2 regions of the Halomonas hibernica genome follow, and region 1 is predicted to be linked to the other one. Evidence: predicted binding sites of a transcription regulator. Region 1 holds the regulator's gene; the other holds the start of a gene.
The links. Region 1 encodes sigma-54, which starts transcription at its own class of promoters, with help from an activator protein. Its sites were predicted from a motif close to TGGCACNNNNNTTGCTNT; they were not measured.
Positions count from the first base shown of each region.

Region 2: a site for sigma-54 is predicted at 2,027-2,044, ahead of FKN99_RS05075 (P-II family nitrogen regulator). Genes of this name have one in related genera too.

Region 1 covers NZ_VIFN01000001.1:405,266-410,741, reverse strand. Annotated here, with positions in the region: gene FKN99_RS01910 (KpsF/GutQ family sugar-phosphate isomerase) at 1-283, shown strand, start outside; gene FKN99_RS01905 (KdsC family phosphatase) at 320-862, shown strand; gene lptC (LPS export ABC transporter periplasmic protein LptC) at 862-1,434, shown strand; gene lptA (lipopolysaccharide transport periplasmic protein LptA) at 1,443-1,934, shown strand; gene lptB (LPS export ABC transporter ATP-binding protein) at 1,944-2,693, shown strand; gene FKN99_RS01885 (RNA polymerase factor sigma-54) at 2,817-4,229, shown strand; gene hpf (ribosome hibernation-promoting factor, HPF/YfiA family) at 4,328-4,636, shown strand; gene FKN99_RS01875 (PTS sugar transporter subunit IIA) at 4,641-5,111, shown strand; gene rapZ (RNase adapter RapZ) at 5,179-5,476, shown strand, end outside.
Region 2 covers NZ_VIFN01000002.1:156,075-161,550, forward strand. Annotated here, with positions in the region: gene FKN99_RS05060 (TonB-dependent siderophore receptor) at 1-151, opposite strand, end outside; gene FKN99_RS05065 (helix-turn-helix transcriptional regulator) at 263-1,186, opposite strand; gene FKN99_RS05070 (accessory factor UbiK family protein) at 1,386-1,766, opposite strand; gene FKN99_RS05075 (P-II family nitrogen regulator) at 2,119-2,457, shown strand; gene FKN99_RS05080 (ammonium transporter) at 2,504-3,751, shown strand; gene glnK (P-II family nitrogen regulator) at 3,916-4,254, shown strand; gene FKN99_RS05090 (ferredoxin--NADP reductase) at 4,410-5,186, opposite strand; gene FKN99_RS05095 (LysR family transcriptional regulator) at 5,353-5,476, shown strand, end outside.

The DNA.
Region 1 (5,476 bases):
GTTGGGATTTACCTGTGTTGTCGACAGCGAAGGGCGACTTGCAGGTGTTTATACCGATGGCGACTTACGCCGCACCCTCGACCAGTTTCATGATCTGCGTAAAGTAACCGTGGACGATGTAATGACCCGACCCGGCAAACGCATTGGCCCCGACCTACTGGCCGCCGAAGCGGTGCGCATCATGGAAGATAGCCGTATTACTGCGCTAGCGGTCGTCGATGACGAACAGCGACCCATCGGGGCGCTCCATATGCACGACTTGCTTGCCAGCGGCGTTATCTAACCACTTTACCCAACAGTTTACTAACAAGGAGTCTCTATGGCCCTCCCCACTGCGCTACTTGACCAGCTTCGCCATGTGCGACTACTTGCCCTCGATGTTGACGGTGTGCTCACCGATGGACGGCTATACTTTCAAGCCGATGGTATCGAGATCAAAGCCTTCCATACACAAGACGGCCATGGCTTAAAGTTGCTTAAACGTGTGGGCATTCATGTGGCGTTAATTACAGGACGCGACTCCCCCATGGTGAGCCAGCGTGCTGCGGCGCTGGGAATTAACCTTGTCCATCAGGGCTGCGAAGATAAGCTCACTACTTTGAAAGCGCTGTGCGAGCGCCTCAATCTGAACCTAAGTCAGGTGGCTTACTGCGGCGATGACTTGCCTGATCTTGCGCCTATCAAACGCGCAGGCGTTGGCATTACGGTACCCAACGCACCCGATTACATGCATACCCACGCTGACTGGATTACCGACCGCTTGGGTGGTCACGGCGCCGTACGTGAAATTTGCGATACATTGCTTGAAGCGCAGGGCCACTGGAGTACTGTTCTTGAGTCGTATTTGAATGGTCGCGTGTAATGTTTCAAAGGACCAAGAAACGCGTCGGGTTAGCGGCCCTGGTGATCGCTTTAGGGGGGCTGCTGGTATGGCTGGACCCACGCGGTCCGGAAGACCGGCCCGTTGACGAAGAAGCGCAGGCTGAAGAGCCTGGCCACGTGCTGGAAAATGCCGAGATCACGCTGTTTGGTGAAACAGGGCATATCCAGCAGTCGCTGGCCGCGCCTTTATTGGTTTACATACCACAAAGCACCCTGGCCGAAGTCACTCAACCCGAGGCGACGCTGTTTGATAGTGATAACCGAGAGTGGCTCGCTCACGCCAACGAAGGCGTTCTGAACACGGCCACCCAAGCGCTAACACTGTCTGGTGATGCACGGCTTCTGGCGCCTACAGAAGGCTGGCAGCTTGATACTGAGTTATTACATTATGATGGGGTAGCGCGTCATGTCTGGAGTGAGGCGCCCGCCCTGTTTCAGCAGCCACCTCAACGAATGAGCGCATCACGTATGGATGTTTGGCTTGATGATAGCCAGGTCCGACTAACCGATAACGTCCGCGGCCATCACCCCCCCGCAACACAAAATCCTTAGGAGTCGCTATGAACGCTTTTATTCGCACCGCGCTTTTCGCCCTTGCGGTGCCGCTATCGGCAGCGGCCCAGACAAGCCAAGCCCCTATTGAAGTAGAAGCCGACCAGCTAGACCTTGATCAGCGTGCAGGCACTGCCGTTTATTCAGGCGATGTCAATATTCGCCAAGGCAATATGCAGCTACGTGGTGATCGCGTTGAAATTATCCGTAACGATGCGGGTGAGCTTTCTCGCGCTATTGCCACCGGTGAGCGGGCCTATCTACGCAATCAACTCGATGATCAGGACGCGCCGATGGAAGGATGGGCACGCCGCGTGGTTTATCACGTAGCAGAGCGGCGTGTAGAGCTTATTGACCAGGCCGAACTGACCCAAGCGGGCGATCAGTTTACCGGTGGCCGCTTGGAATACTTCATTGACCGCGAAGTGGTGCAGGCACGCTCCGATGTAAATGGTAGCGAGTCGCAGCGTATTCGTATGACGCTTCAGCCAGCGCAATAGGAGCCAACCATGTCTATTGCGGAAGCACCGCCCATAAAAACTCTTTACGCCAATCACTTGGCAAAAAGCTATAAGCGCCGCCGCGTGGTTAAAGACATTAGCCTAGAGATTGCTCAAGGCAGCGTGGTTGGCCTGCTTGGCCCTAACGGCGCGGGTAAAACCACATCATTTTATATGATTGTGGGCCTGGTGAAGTCTGATGCGGGTACGGTGCGTATCGACGAGCAAGACTTAACCCGCGTTCCCATGCACGAACGCGCGATGGCCGGCATTGGCTATCTACCCCAGGAAGCGTCTATTTTTCGCAAGCTATCGGTTGCGGATAACATTATGGCGATTCTGGAAACTCGCAAAGATCTGGACAGGGCAGGACGAGAGCAGCGGCTTGAGGCCCTGCTTGACGACTTTCATATTACCCACATCCGTGACAGCTTGGGCATGAGCCTTTCCGGCGGCGAGCGGCGGCGCGTCGAAATTGCCCGCTCCTTGGCCACAGAGCCCGCGTTTATCTTGCTGGATGAGCCGTTTGCAGGTGTCGACCCCATCTCGGTTGGTGAAATCAAGAGCATTATTCGCGCCTTAAAACAGCGCCACATTGGCGTGCTAATTACTGACCATAACGTCCGAGAAACACTGGATATTTGCGATATCGCCTATATTGTCGGTGACGGCCATATCATTGCTGGCGGTAGTCCTCAGACTATCCTTGATAACCAAAAAGTGAGGGAAGTTTACCTGGGTGCTGATTTTCGCCTATAAATTTAATTTCACCGCTAAACAGTGATCTGCAGTAAAAATTTTATCAGTGGCATGCTTATTGCACTTGCACAACAACATGACTCGCACTAGGGTGAAGCTTTCCGATTAACGAGTGGTTCTCAGATGGTCATGAAAGCTTCTCTCCAATTGCGTATCGGTACGCAGCTGACCATGACACCTCAGCTGCAGCAAGCGATTGCACTGCTACAGCTATCGACATTGGATCTACGTCAGGAAATTCAGCAGGCGCTGGATGCCAACCCAATGCTGGAGCAGGAAGATGAGTTCGGCGAGCAGGCGACCGTCGAAACACCCGGCGAGGAGTGGTCAGAAAGCATTCCCGAGGAACTCTCTGTCGATAGCGACTGGTCTGATACTTACCAGGACATGGGTAGCTCTGGCAGCAGCGAAGGCCCCGATTTTGAACGCCAGGCCGCGGGACAAAGCCTGCATGGGCATCTCCTTTGGCAGCTGGCGATGACCGATTTTACGGCTCGTGAGCAGCTAATCGCCGAAAGCCTGATTGATGCACTGGATGCCAATGGCTACCTGACGCAGCCGCTCAACGATATCCGCGATGGGTTACGTGCTCAGAGCATCGAAGGTCTCAGCCAGCGAGAGTTGGAGACCATTCTGATGCGCTTACAGCAGTTCGAGCCAACGGGCGTCTTCGCCCGTGACTTGCGTGAATGTTTGATGCTTCAGCTAGCAACGCTCCCCGACGACACGCCCCTACTGGTTCCCGCGCGCCGATTGGTTCGTCAGTTTCTAGAAGCGCTGGGCAAAAATGACATGCGCCTATTAAAGCGCCGCCTAAGCCTGGACGATGAGCAGCTAGACGATGTGATCGGTCTGATCCGAAGCCTGGACCCACGCCCAGGCAGTGCTTATGGCGCCACCGACGATAGCTACATCACGCCCGACCTGGTTGTACGTCATGATCATGAAGGCTGGCACCTGGAGCTTAACCCTGAAGCCCTGCCCCGGCTGCGCATCCAGCCCGACTACGCCAGCTTAATCAAGCGTGCAGACAAGAGTCAGGATAACCAGTTTTTAAAAGAGCACTTGCAAGAAGCGCGCTGGCTAATCAAAAGCCTGTCCAGCCGCAACGACACGCTTCTACGCGTAGGACGCGAGATTATCACTCGCCAAATCGGTTTTTTAGAGCACGGTGAAGAAGCGATGAAGCCGTTGATTCTTGCCGATATTGCCGAGGCGGTTGAGATGCACGAATCAACCATTTCTCGGGTCACCACACAAAAATATATCCATACCCCACGGGGCGTCTTCGAACTTAAGTACTTTTTCTCAAGCCAAATTAGCGGGCAGGATGGCGCAGACAGCCACTCAAGCACCGCGATTCGCGCCCGGCTTAAAAAGTTGATTCAAGATGAGCCTCCCGGCAAACCTCTTTCGGACAGTCGTTTGGTGACATTACTGGGAGATGGCGGCATCACAGTGGCACGCCGTACGGTGGCGAAATATCGTGAGTCGCTGGGCATTCCCTCATCAAGTGAACGTCGTCGTTTGCGTTAGTCGTTACAAGAGAAATGGCAAAACTCGCGACAGGGGCTTTGCAACACCGTAAAAAGGGTTACAATCGAAATTCAGTCCGATGGATAAGGAGCACGTCAATGCAAGTAAATATCACGGGTCATCATGTAGAACTGACTGACGCCTTGCGTGACTACGTTAATGAAAAGCTTGAACGCATCGAACGTCATTACGACCACATCACCACGGTACAAGTCACCTTATCTATTGAGAAGGAGCGCCAACATGCCGCGTGCACCCTTCATGCGGCAGGCGCCGACCTACATGCCGACGCCGAAGATGTCGACATGTACGCCGCTATTGACGCCTTAGCAGACAAAATTGATCGTCAACTCGTTAAGCACAAGGAAAAAGCACAAGCTCGCGCCCAAGGCGCTGGCGTGCGTTAATTCAATGACGTTGGAAACCATCCTCCCCCCGGAGCGCGTACTTTACGACGTGCCCGGGGGCAGCAAAAAGCGGGTGCTGGAGTTTTTCAGCACCTTTATCGCTCAAAATACACCCAGTCTGGATAGTCAGGAAGTTTTCAGCCGACTGATCGGCCGGGAACGCCTTGGCAGCACGGGGATCGGTAACGGCGTCGCCATCCCCCATGCGCGCAGCCCACATTGCGTTACGCCTATTGCGGGTTTTTTAAAATTATCAGAACCTATTGATTTTGATGCTATTGATGGCGACCCGGTCGACCTCGTCTTTGTGCTGCTTGTTCCCGAAGAGGCTGACGACACGCATTTGTCGCTTTTGGGCCAAGTGGCCACCATTATGAATGATGCGAGCACACGCCAGGCATTACGCAAAACCAGCAGCCAGCGCGATTTGCTTGACCTGCTGATGAGCAAGATTCGCGAACAGGCCGCTCCATAATCGCCCATAACGACTAACACGTTTTCATGCGTTATCCCTTTTATACGTTCAATCAGAGAGAGCCACTATGCAACTGGTGATTATTAGCGGCCGCTCTGGCTCTGGCAAGTCAATCGCTTTACAAGCGCTGGAAGATATTGGCTATTACGCCATTGATAATCTCCCTGCCATGTTGCTTGGTTCTTTGGTTGACGAACTCCGTGACGAGGGTGAGCGCACACATCTAGCGGTCAGTATTGATGCCCGCAACCTGCCAGCGGCGCTTGAGCGTCTTCCCGTACTGCTTGAAGAGCTGCGCGCGCGGCCTATAGATTGTCAGGTTATCTATCTAACCACCGATTCACGTATTTTACTTGAACGCTACT
Region 2 (5,476 bases), on a different contig from region 1:
TGGCAGCCTGCTGAGCAGTGACCGTAACTGTCGTTAATTGATGAGCAGCATCCGGTGATGTTTGGGCGTAGGCGGCAGATACCGAGCCGCCTGCCAAGGCAATGGACAGTGCAAGGTAGCGATAGGAAAAGCGGTGCGGGAGCATAAGCATGACAATAATTCTCTACCGTTTGTAATAATGAGAATTATTGCCTTTTAAGAACCTGTTGAGCTATGCAATATGCCAAATCAGCTATGCGTTATGCCAGTGTTGATGATGCGCTTAATGTGTTTTGGCCCTGCTGCTCACTTCTGTTGGCGCAACACCGAAGTGGCGTTTGAAAGCCGTCGTAAAATTGGTGGCATGGCGATAGCCACAGGCATGGGCTGTCTGTTGAACACTATAGCCTTTTTCCAAGTGGCTGTAGGCTTGTTGAAGCCGACAGTGGCGTAAGTGATCAAAAATTGAGCAGCCGTAAAGTGCACTAAATTTCTGGCGCAAGCTGCTGGAGCTCATCGCCGCACGACGAGCCAGGCCGCTCAGGCAGTAATCGGTCATTGGGTTATTGCGCAGCTCGGCATGTAATTGAGCAAGCTGTTCGCGTTCGCGGGCTTTGATGCCTCGTGCAGGTTTACCCTCTCTGGCAGGCGGCGCGGGTAAGCCGTGCCCAAGAAGCTGGAGGGCAAGCCCCTGCCAGACTAATGAATGCCGCCAGTCGTCCAGTGGCGCTTCGCAGGTGGCGCGTAGCTGAGCAAAGAGTGTGGAAGGTGGCGCCCAGGCATGCAGCTGAGGCGCTTGAGCGCTAGGCAACGCATTAGGAATAGTGGCCAGTACCGCAATATTGAGAGTACGCAGCCGTGGCTGTGCCGGTTGTTCAACGATCAACGGCGCCTGCGGGGTAAAGTGCGCGCAAAGCCCCTGCCCCGCGCCTATAGTCAGCCGCTTCTGGCCTTGGGCGATGTCAATCCAGCCTTCCAAAACAATACTTAGAAACCAGGGCACTGTTTGCGTAGAGCGGGAGACATAGCGTTGACGAACAGCAAGGTCGGACAGGGTGAGATGCAGCGCAGAAGAGAGCGGCAAATCACTGACGTTGCCTTGGGCAATGGGGTCGTCAATTCCCTCCCCGGCATACAGGTAGTCAATGCCGAACGTTTGGCCCAGTTGGCTAAGTGTCGATGGCGTTAACGACGTCAAGGTTGGCATCAATAAGGACCCTGCGGCTTGGTAATCCAGTGATCAACCCAGCGAGAAAACGCCGCCCAAAAGAGCGACGCTTGGAAAGAGGAGCGGTTCGTGGGTTATCCAGAGAACGCGTAAATCATCGTGATCCTACCATCAGTAGATTAAAACGCAATGATAGGTGTTCTCATTTTGGTGGCGGCAGGCGTTACCAGCACTGTGCTTACGTATCGCTTTTCTTATCGTCGTTCAGTGTGCTGCTGGCAGCCGGTTTTGGGGCAGCGGGCGCATCCGTATCGGCGTTGGGCTGAGCGCTTTCAGTGGCCTTAGTGGCGACTGGTAGGTGCTTCTCAGGCTGACTCGCTTCCATCGTAGCTTCCAACTGCGCTACTTGCCTCTCCAGGGCTTCTACCCGTGAACGCGTGCGCTGTAGAACGTCCATCAGGATATCGAAGTCTTCCCGCGATACGAGCTCCAGCCGATCAAAGGCACCACGAACCACCTGTTGAACGCCTTTCTGAATATCTTCCGGCGCTTGTGACGCATTTTGTAAGCGGTCGCCAATCTGTTGTGCCAAACGGCTAATACGATCCTGGGGCGTCATGGTTCTCTCCTTAAATAATGATGCTTTAAAAGTGGGCACTATTTTAAGGATACGCAACCCGCCGCCAGTACGCATGTATTGCGTATGGCATTGGTGCATTTATTCGTTTATCTCGTTGCCCAGTCATGGTGCGCCAACCGTTCGCGTCGGTTCTTTTTTGGTGCAATCGGTTGCGCCCTACGCCTTTCGCGATCTTAGGGTGTGCGTAAAAGCGCCTTATGTTTTGTTAAGTCACTAAAAATTAATAAGAAATTAGCTAATGGCACGGTATGCGCATTAGTAGAGCATCGCCATTTTCAGCGGCAATGCCGCTAGCTATCTAGCAGGACTTATCCAGCAGGAGAGATATGGGATGAAACTCATCACCGCCATCATTAAGCCATTCAAACTTGACGATGTCCGCGAAGCACTGGCCGACAACGGCGTGCAGGGCATTACCGTGACAGAGGTAAAAGGTTTTGGGCGTCAGAAAGGGCATACCGAGCTCTACCGGGGTGCTGAGTACGTGGTCGATTTTCTGCCCAAGGTAAAAGTAGAAGTAGCGGTTGACGATGCGCGCCTGGAAAGCGTGATGGATGCCATTTGTAATGCCGCTAACAGTGGAAAAATCGGCGATGGCAAAGTATTCGTCACGCCGCTCGACGATGTTATCCGAATTCGTACCGGTGAACGCGGCGTTGATGCCGTTTAAACAGGGGCTTACCGGGCTACTTCGTAGTTCAACGGGGAACTAACAAATGAACGAACTGGCTGATCTGAGCTACGCGCTCGACACGTTTTACTTCTTGATGTGCGGCGTATTGGTCATGTGGATGGCCGCGGGCTTCTCTATGCTTGAAGCGGGCATGGTGCGCGCTAAAAACACCGCCGAAATTCTGACGAAAAACATCGCGCTGTTTGCGATTGCCTGCACCATGTATCTGCTGGTGGGGTATCACCTCATGTACTCCAGCGGCGAAGGCGGCTTCTTGCCAAGCCTGGGCTTTCTGCTGGGTACTGAGAACAGCGTCGATTCAGTGCTGGCGGGTGGCGAAGATGCGCCGTACTACTCCATGCGCGCTGATTACTTCTTTCAGGTTGTCTTTGTGGCTACTGCCATGTCGATTGTTTCCGGTGCGGTCGCTGAGCGCATGAAGCTATGGGCCTTTTTGGCCTTCGCTGTGGTCATGACCGCCTTTATCTATCCGGTTTCTGGCTACTGGACCTGGGGTGGCGGATGGCTGAGCAGCGTGGGTTACTCGGATTATGCCGGTTCGGGTATTGTTCACATGGCAGGCGCTGCCGCTGCTCTGGCGGGCGTGCTGATTTTGGGGCCGCGTAAAGGCAAGTACGGTAAAGATGGCGCTATCCATGCCATTCCCGGTGCCAACATGCCGCTGGCAACGCTGGGTACGTTCATTTTGTGGATGGGTTGGTTCGGTTTCAACGGTGGCTCTGAGCTAAAAGTCTCGGATATCGAGTCGGCCAACAACGTCGCCCAGGTGTTTGCCAATACCAATGCGGCCGCTGCTGGCGGTGTGATTGCCGCGCTGGTCTTGGCCAAACTGTGGTTCCGTAAAGCGGACCTGACCATGGCGCTTAACGGTGCGCTGGCAGGCCTTGTGGCGATTACCGCTGACCCGCTCTCGCCAACGGCATTAGGTGCCACCATTATCGGTGCGGTGGGCGGTGCCATTGTGGTCGTAGCGATTGTATCGCTTGATAAGCTCAAGCTGGATGATCCGGTCGGTGCTATTTCTGTTCACGGCGTGGCGGGTATTTGGGGCGTGTTGGCGGTGCCTATCACCAATGATGGCGCGTCCTTCAGTGCTCAAATTATTGGTATTGCGGGTATCTTCGGTTGGGTGTTTCTGACAAGCCTGGTGGTCTGGCTGGTGCTGAAAGCCATAATGGGCATCCGGGTGAGCGAAGAAGAAGAGTATGAAGGCGTGGATATCGCGGAATGTGGTCTTGAAGCCTACCCTGAGTTTAGCGTTAAGAAATAAGCATAATACTAAGCAAGTGAGCTGGCGTGCTCCTTTATGGCCTTCCTTTCGGGGAAGGCCTTTTTATTCTCCGCCTGTAGCGGTGTATGCTTAGCACCAGAGGTGGCTGGCTTTCGCCGCACCCAATAGACAAGACAATGGCCACCAAGCTAGAGGATGTCGCAATGAAATTGATCTCAGCCATTATCAAGCCGTTTAAGCTTGATGACGTACGCGAATCGCTCTCCGATATCGGCGTGCAGGGCATTACTGTCACAGAAGTAAAAGGGTTTGGTCGTCAAAAGGGCCACACGGAGCTTTATCGTGGAGCTGAGTACGTGGTGGATTTCCTGCCCAAAGTGAAGCTGGAAGTCGCTGTCGATGACGATATGGTTGAGCAGGTAATTGATGCGATTACCCAAGTCGCCAACACGGGTAAAATCGGCGATGGTAAAATCTTTGTGATGCCGCTTGAGCAGGTCATTCGTATTCGTACCGGCGAAACGGGTAAAGACGCGGTTTAAGCGGGTGAAGGGTGAGTCGTGAGGGATAAGTAGTAAGTCATGAATCAAAGCCCTGCAGAGTATCTCCGCAGGGCTTTTTATCAGCGAGTGACGTATGAGGGGGCAGTGATCTGGTTCGACTATTCACACCTCACTCTTCACGCCTCGCCAATCCATCACTTCTCAACAAACGCACGCTCGATCACATAATCACCCGGCTCACCCATACGCGGTGAGATATTCAGCCCCAGCTCATCCAGCAGTGCGCTGGTGTCATCCAGCATCGCGGGGCTGCCACAAATCATGGCGCGGTCCTGGCGCGGGTCGATCGGCGGAAGGCCGGTATCCTCGAAGATTTTACCGCTGCGGATATGGTCGGTTAAGCGGCCCATGGTATGGAACTCTTCACGGGTTACCGTGGGGTAATAGACCAGCTTATTGGTAATATCTTCGCCCAGATACTCGTGGGCAGGCAGCTCTTTGGTAATAAAATCAGCGTAGGCCAGCTCAGATACTTCACGCACACCGTGCACCAGCACGACTTTCTCATAGCGCTCATACACTTCCGGGTCCTGAATCAGGCTCATAAACGGTGCAAGGCCCGTTCCGGTCGAGAGCATATACAGGTTGCGGCCCGGCAGCAGGTCGTCGCACACCAGCGTACCGGTCGGCTTACGGCTGACCATGATTTGATCGCCTACTTTCAGATGCTGCAAGCGTGAGGTCAGCGGGCCATCGGGTACCTTGATGCTGAAAAACTCAAGGTGATCCTCATAGTTCGGGCTGGCGATGGAGTAAGCACGCATCAGTGGTTTGCCGTTCACTTCCAGACCGATCATGACAAACTGGCCGGTTTTAAAACGCAGGCTGCGCTCGCGCGTAGTGCGGAAGCTAAACAGGGTATCGTTCCAGTGGTGAACGCTGAGAACTTCTTCCAGAGCAAACTTACTCATACCAATGTCTCCCTATAGCGATGCTGGCAGGAAATCACAGCATCTATATTCTTTAAAAGAATAAAAAATCATGAAATATGTTGTCATCAATTCTAAGTAAAGGTGATATATCTGTTAAGCGAATTATATTGATAACACTTATCTTTAAAATCGATATAGGCCCTGTATGCACTATACCCTCCGGCAATTGGAAGTCTTTGTCGCGGTCGCTCAGCACGAGAGCGTCTCGCAAGCGGCGCGTGCGCTGGCCATGTCTCAATCGGCTACCAGCACGGCGCTTGCCGAGCTTG